Hydrogenophaga sp. SL48: one gene and its partner. The protein of the gene in region 2 binds, or shares a complex with, the protein of the main gene of each other region. Links are inferred from orthologs where the notes say so. Each region holds a gene or a part of one and is shown on either strand. Other genes may lie near its edges. The genes, in order: hfq and IM738_RS05020.

Region 1 (3,226 bases), 930 kb from region 2 along the record:
GGTGGTCCTTGATTCGGTCCTTGCGGCGGGCGTTGGCCGCGCGTTGGTTGCCGGGGCTCATCGTCACGCCCGGGTTCAGCACCCGCCTTGGGCTCGTTTTCACCACGCGCAGGCTCGTCACGGCCCCAACGCGGATCATTCAGATTGAACATGCCGAGCAGGCGCCGAAGCCAGCCTGACGATTTGTTGCTGCTCGCGCCACCGGGTGGGGATTCCAGATTCACATCCATGGATTGCCAACTCTTCTTTCGAATCAAAACCATCACATTGTGCCCATTCCAGGGGGCATGTCTTGCGCACCGGTCAAGTCACGCTCGTCATCCGGAAGGGCATCGACCGGCCTCTCAGCCAGAACGACCGAAGACAACAGCGATCGCAAGTCCGGCAAACCGGATCCGTTCAAAGCGCTGACGAAGATACGAGGCACGCTCTGCCCACCGAGTTCCATGGAGTCGCTCAGCGTCAAGGGCAGGCTGGCGGGATCCATGGCGTCAAGCTTGTTGAACACCAGGATCTGCGGAACCTGGTCGGCACCAATGTCCTTCAGGACACCCATCACCGACGCGATCTGCTCGAGATGGGCGGGGTTGGAAGCATCCACCACATGCAGCAGCAGATCGGCGTCCGCCGCTTCTTGCAGAGTGGCCGCAAAAGCATCCACCAGTCCGTGCGGCAGGTCGCGAATGAACCCCACGGTGTCCGACAACGAAACTGAACGCCCCGCTTCACCGAGGTACAACTGGCGTGTCGTGGTGTCCAGCGTCGCAAACAGCTGGTCGGCCGCGTAGGCACGGGCTTTGACCAACGCATTGAATATCGACGACTTGCCGGCATTGGTATAGCCCACCAGCGAAATCGTGAACGCCTCACGACGCTCCCGCTGACGCCTTTGGGTGGCTCTCTGCTTCTTGACCTTTTCCAGCCGCTCTTTGGTTCGCTTGACCGCGTCATTGATCATGCGTCGATCCAGCTCGATCTGCGTCTCACCCGGACCGCCGCGCATGCCGATACCGCCGCTCTGGCGCTCCAGGTGGGTCCAGCGGCGGACGAGCCGGGTCGACAAATACTGCAACCGGGCCAGCTCCACCTGCAATTTGCCTTCATGGCTGCGGGCACGCTGGGCAAATATCTGAAGAATCAGCAAGGTCCTGTCGTTGACGGGCAAACCAAGCTCCCGCTCAAGATTCCGCTGCTGGGCCGGACTGAGCGCCTGATCGAACAGAACTTCGCTGGCGCCCGTGGACTGAGCCAGCATCCGGATTTCTTCCGCTTTTCCAGAACCTACAAACAATGCTGGATCGGGCGCCCGGCGCTTGCAGCTCACCCTATCGGCGACTTTAAAACCAGCCGTTTGCGCAAGCAAACCCAGTTCTTCAAGACCACGGTCGAAATGTGGGCCACCCAGATCCACGCCCACCAAGATCACCGATGGGGTGGAAGATGCAATGGATGCGGAGGGATTCAATTCAGATCCGCCCGATAGGATGAAGGGCATGGCCCATGCGGCACCCGCCCATCAGGAGCGGCGCCCCGATCAAGAGGCTGCGGCTTCGTCCGGACCGACGGCAGTGAACTGCACCGGACGGCCCGGCACGATGGTGGAGATGGCGTGCTTGTAAACCATTTGCGTGACGGTGTTGCGCAGCAGCACGACATACTGGTCAAACGATTCAATCTGACCCTGCAATTTGATGCCGTTGACCAGGTAGATCGACACGGGCACATGTTCCCGGCGAAGCTGGTTCAGGAAAGGATCTTGCAAGAGCTGGCCTTTGTTATTGCTCACGATATGCTCCGTGTTCAAAAGAAGTTGTTAGGGCGTGAACCATACCACACGCCTGCCAGTCTGCAGGGATTGGCGAAGCTCAATCCGCATCCTTGAAGGGGTTGTCCGCGGTTTTGAACTCGATGCGCAGCGGTGTTCCCACCAGATCAAAGGCTTTGCGGAAGCGTCCTTCAAGGAAACGCTTGTACGCATCAGGCACGTGCTGCAACGAGTTGCCGTGAATCACGATCACAGGTGGATTCATGCCTCCTTGATGAGCGTAGCGCATCTTGGGACGGAACATGCCGCCCCGGGTCGGCGCCTGGAAAGCCACGGCCTCCATCAGCAGGCGCGTCAGCACCGGCGTGGACATCTTGCGCATGGCCGACGTTCTCGCCTGGATGATCGATTTCCACACCGGGCCCAGACCCTGACGTTTCTTCGCCGAAATCAGGTGCAGCGAGGCGAACTTCAGGAACGCCAGCCGGGTTTCGATCTGGCGTTCGATCTGTTCGCGCTGGTAGGCGTCCACAGCGTCCCATTTGTTGATCGCCAGCACCACGGCACGCCCACTCTCCAGAATGAAGCCCGCGATGTGTGCGTCCTGATCCGTCACGCCCTGGGTGGCATCCAGCAGCAGCAGGACAACGTGAGCGCTCTCGATGGCCTGCAGCGTCTTGACCACAGAGAACTTCTCGATCGCCTCAAACACCTTGCCCTTGCGGCGCAAGCCGGCGGTGTCGATCAGCTCGAACTTCTGGCCATCCTTTTCGAACGGCACCGAGATCGCATCGCGGGTGGTGCCTGGCATGTCGAATGCCACCAGCCGCTCCTCGCCCAGCCACACGTTGATCAGGGTGGACTTGCCCGCATTGGGCCGCCCCGCCACCGCCAGACGGATGACACTGGTGTCCTCTTCTTCAGCTTCGTCGTCCTCATCGGCCAAGCCGGGTATGGCTTCAAGTGCTGCGTCAAGCATGGAGCGCACGCCCTGTCCATGCGCACTCGACACTGGCAACACCTCACCCAGACCGAGCTCAAAGAACTCCACCAGCTGCAGGCCTTGCGTCATGCCCTCAGCCTTGTTGGCCACCAACACCGTGGGTTTGCCCAACCGACGCAGGTATTTGGCGATGTCGTGGTCTTGAGCACTGATGCCAGCGCGGGCGTCCACCACAAAGATCACCACGTCCGACTCGGCCACAGCCTGACGGGTCTGCTTGGCCATTTCCTTGTAGATGCCGGACTCGGCGGTGGGCTCGAACCCACCGGTGTCGATCACAATGAACTCGCGCTTGCCCACATGCCCGTTGCCGTAGTGGCGATCACGGGTGAGGCCTGCGAAATCCGCAACGATCGCGTCGCGGGTGCTGGTCAGTCGATTGAACAGGGTGGACTTGCCCACATTGGGCCGCCCCACCAGGGCGATAACGGGTTTCACGGAAATAGACTTTCGTTCAG
Region 2 (3,350 bases):
GGACGGCTACACGCTGGCCGCTGCGGTGCGCGCCGGTGAGGTGGGCGGTGCCGCGCGACTGCCCATCCTGGCCCTGACCGCGAACGCCCTGCGGGAGGAAGAGCTGCGCTGCCTGCAGGCCGGCATGGACGCCTACCTGAGCAAGCCGGTGCGCCTGGCGCAACTCAAGTCGGCCATCGAAACCTGGCTGCGGCCCACGCCAACGCCCACGCTGTCGCCCGTGACCGTGCCGGGAGGCGCGGCGGCGACCGCATCACCACCGGTGAACCTGGGCGTGCTCGCCGACCTGCTCGGTGACGATCCGGCCGTGATTCAGGACGTGCTGGCGACCTTTCGCGCCAGCACGGTGGGCGCGGCGCTGACGATGGCCCAGGCCCACGCCGCCGGTGAGGCGCAGACCCTGTTTCAAACCGCCCACAAGCTGAAGTCGGCCGCGCGTGCCGTCGGGGCGGCGCGCCTCGGGCGGATCTGTGCCGACATCGAAGCGATCACCGCCCAACGCCACTCGCCGCTGCTGGCGGCGCTGGAGCCGCTGATGGCCGAGTTCCGCATCGAGTTGCGAGCGGTGCACTCGTTTCTCGACCAGCAGCAGCGTTAGGGCGGCGGCGGACCGCCGTTGCCTCGCTCAGGGGGCCAGGGCGCCCGCTTCGCGTTCGGGGTGGCGGTGTCTGCCCAGCGCGGTGATGAAGTCCGCCACCGCGCGCTCCGCCTTGGCGGCGGTGCCGATCACGATGCCCGGATCGGCTTCGCCGCTCGCCAGCGTCGGCGAGGCGCCCGCCTGCGCCATCAGTGCCTTCGAGGCCCCGAGCGCGAGCAGGGTCTTGCCATGGCGGTGCTGGTTCGAGATGAAGTCCATCACCTCGATGAGGGTGCCGAGCGCTTTCACGCCCCTGGCGCCGTCGGGCAGCACGACGCCGTCGAACAGCACCGCGGGCGAGTTCTCCAGCGTGCCGGTGGCGTCGAAGGGGTCGCCGCTGGCGGGTTTCACCGGCCCCAGGCGCGGGGCGATCAGGTGCACCGTGGCGCCAGCGGCCCGCAGCGCCGCCTGCGCGGTCGCGAGCGACTTGCCGTCCACGCCATCGGCCACCAGGATGGCGACGCTGCGCGAGCGGATGCCGCCGCTGCCCGGCAGGGCCGTGAGCGACAGCGCGGTCGAGGTGGTGACCTCGGGTGGGGCGGGGTTCGCCAGCGCCTTCGGTATCGCGGGCGGGACGGCCATGCCCAGCCCGGCGGCGACGGAGGCAGCAAGTTCCTCGGACACGTTGACCAGCGACGACACCATGCGCTCGCGGATCGCCGGCACCGTGAGCTTGCTCAGCTCGAAGCGGAAACCGCCCGCGATGTGCGCCTTCTCGACGGCGGTCTGGCTCTCGTAGAAGAGCGTGGCCTGGGTGTAGTGGTCGGCGAACTTCTCGGGCTTGCCGCGCAGCTTGTCGCTCTGGCCCTCGTCCACCGGTTGCGGGAACGAGACGAAGCCCGCGGTGCCGGCCTGGAAGGGGCAGCCGCCGCCGAGCGAGTTGGGCTCGTAGGCGACACGGCCACGCGGGATGGCCCGGCGGTGCAGCCCGTCGCGCTGGTGGTTGTGCGGGGCGGCGAGCGGGGCGTTGATCGGAATCTCGTGGAAGTTGGCGCCGCCCAGCCGCGTGATCTGGGTGTCCACGTAGGAGTGGATGCGCCCGGCCAGCAGCGGGTCGTTGCTGAAGTCGATGCCCGGCACCACGTGCGCGGTGCAGAACGCCACCTGCTCGGTCTCGGCAAAGAAGTTGTCGGGGTTGCGGTTGAGCACCATGCGGCCCACCGGCGTCACGGGCACCAGCTCTTCGGGGATCAGCTTGGTGGCGTCGAGCACGTCGAAGCTGAAGGCCTCGGCCTGTGCCTCGGTGAAGATCTGGAAGCCGAGTTCCCACTCGGGGTACTCGCCCGCTTCGATGGCTTCCCAGAGGTCGCGGCGGTGGAAGTCGGAATCGGCGCCCGAGAGCTTCACCGCCTCGTCCCACACCAGCGAGTGCGTGCCAAGTTTCGGAGTCCAGTGGAACTTGACGAAGTGCGACTCACCCGCCGCGTTGACCAGCCGGTAGGTGTGCACGCCGAAGCCCTGCATCATGCGCAGGCTGCGCGGAATGCCCCGGTCCGACATCACCCACATCAGCGTGTGCGTGGTCTCGGGGCTGAGCGAGGCGAAGTCCCAGAAGGTGTCGTGCGCCGAGGCGGCCTGCGGCATGCCGTGGTGCGGCTCGGGCTTCACCGCGTGCACGAGGTCGGGGAACTTCATCGCGTCCTGGATGAAGAACACCGGGATGTTGTTGCCCACCAGGTCCCAGTTGCCTTCGTGGGTGTAGAACTTGACGGCGAAGCCGCGGATGTCGCGCGCGGTGTCGGTCGAGCCGCGTTCGCCGGCGACGGTCGAGAAGCGCGTGAAGACCGGCGTGATCTTGCCGGCGGTCTGGAACGGCGCGGCACGCGTGAACGCCGTCATCGGCTCGTAGGCCTCGAAGAAGCCGTGCGCCGCCGAGCCGCGCGCGTGCACGATGCGCTCGGGGATGCGCTCGTGATCGAAGTGCGTGATCTTCTCGCGCAGGACGAAGTCTTCGAGCAGGGTGGGCCCACGCAGGCCGGCCTTGAGCGAGTGCTGGTTGTCGCCGATGGCCACACCCTGGTTCGTGGTCAGCACCTGGCCCGAGGCGTCCGAGCGCGCGCGGTCGAGGTCGCTGCTCTTGGCCGACACGTTGACCTCGCTCAGTGTGCTGGCCGACGCGATGGGCGACGGGCTGGGCACGGTGGCGCCCGGCGGTGGTGTGACGGCGTTCTCGCGGCCGAACTCCAGCGCCTTGTTGGCGTTGTGGGGCATCGCTGCGGCGAGCGCCTGCGCGGCGGCACCTTGAGCCGCCAGTGGGGCGCTGTCCTGCGTTGGGTGGTCGGCGCGTTTGACAGGGGTGGGCTTCATGGGAGACCTCGTGAGGGTTGAAGGACGGCGCAGGCGGTGTGGCCTGGGGCAGGGATCAGCTGCCCGACGGCGGCTGCCCACCGGGGCCGGGCACCAGGCGGGCGCGGCGTTTCGCGTCCAGGCCGGGGGTGGCCCGCATGTCGGTGTCGACCAGGCCGGCGTCGAGGTCGCGCTGGGCCTGGACCATCTTGGGATCGGGTGCCTCGGCCGTGTCGTTGACGGTTTCGTCGCGTTCGTGGGGGAGCGGCAAGCCGGGGGGCGAGAGGGGCGCTTTCGCACCCCGCGGTGGCGTGGCCACCTGGCGCCCGACAGGCCGCCGGCCGCTGGGGTTCATGGACATGCGGCTTCCTCCACTGGGGAACGGCTGGGCCGGGTCTGCAGGCCGGGTTTGATCGCGGGGTCGATG

The links.
Region 1: the proteins of IM738_RS05020 (region 2) and hfq are in contact, whole or in part, in a crystal structure (PDB 3VU3), measured with the Escherichia coli proteins. The link is inferred for Hydrogenophaga sp. SL48 from one-to-one orthologs.

What each region holds. Positions count from the first base shown.
Region 1 is NZ_CP063400.1:1,972,344-1,975,569, forward strand. What follows is about bases 170-3,079. They hold hfq (RNA chaperone Hfq), read right to left. Parts: upstream 1,805-3,079; coding sequence 1,535-1,804; downstream 170-1,534. Other genes in these bases: hflK (FtsH protease activity modulator HflK), read right to left, coding at 170-230; hflX (GTPase HflX), read right to left, coding at 263-1,426; der (ribosome biogenesis GTPase Der), read right to left, coding at 1,866-3,079. In the rest of the region: more of hflK, read right to left, coding at 1-169; more of der, read right to left, coding at 3,080-3,206. UniProt on the Escherichia coli protein: RNA chaperone that binds small regulatory RNA (sRNAs) and mRNAs to facilitate mRNA translational regulation in response to envelope stress, environmental stress and changes in metabolite concentrations.
Region 2 is NZ_CP063400.1:1,040,485-1,043,834, forward strand. The notes cover bases 286-3,319. They hold IM738_RS05020 (catalase), read right to left. Parts: upstream 2,945-3,319; coding sequence 626-2,944; downstream 286-625. Other genes in these bases: IM738_RS05015 (PAS domain-containing protein), read left to right, coding at 286-598; IM738_RS05025 (hypothetical protein), read right to left, coding at 3,000-3,284; IM738_RS05030 (hypothetical protein), read right to left, coding at 3,275-3,319. Outside these bases: more of IM738_RS05015, read left to right, coding at 1-285; more of IM738_RS05030, read right to left, coding at 3,320-3,350.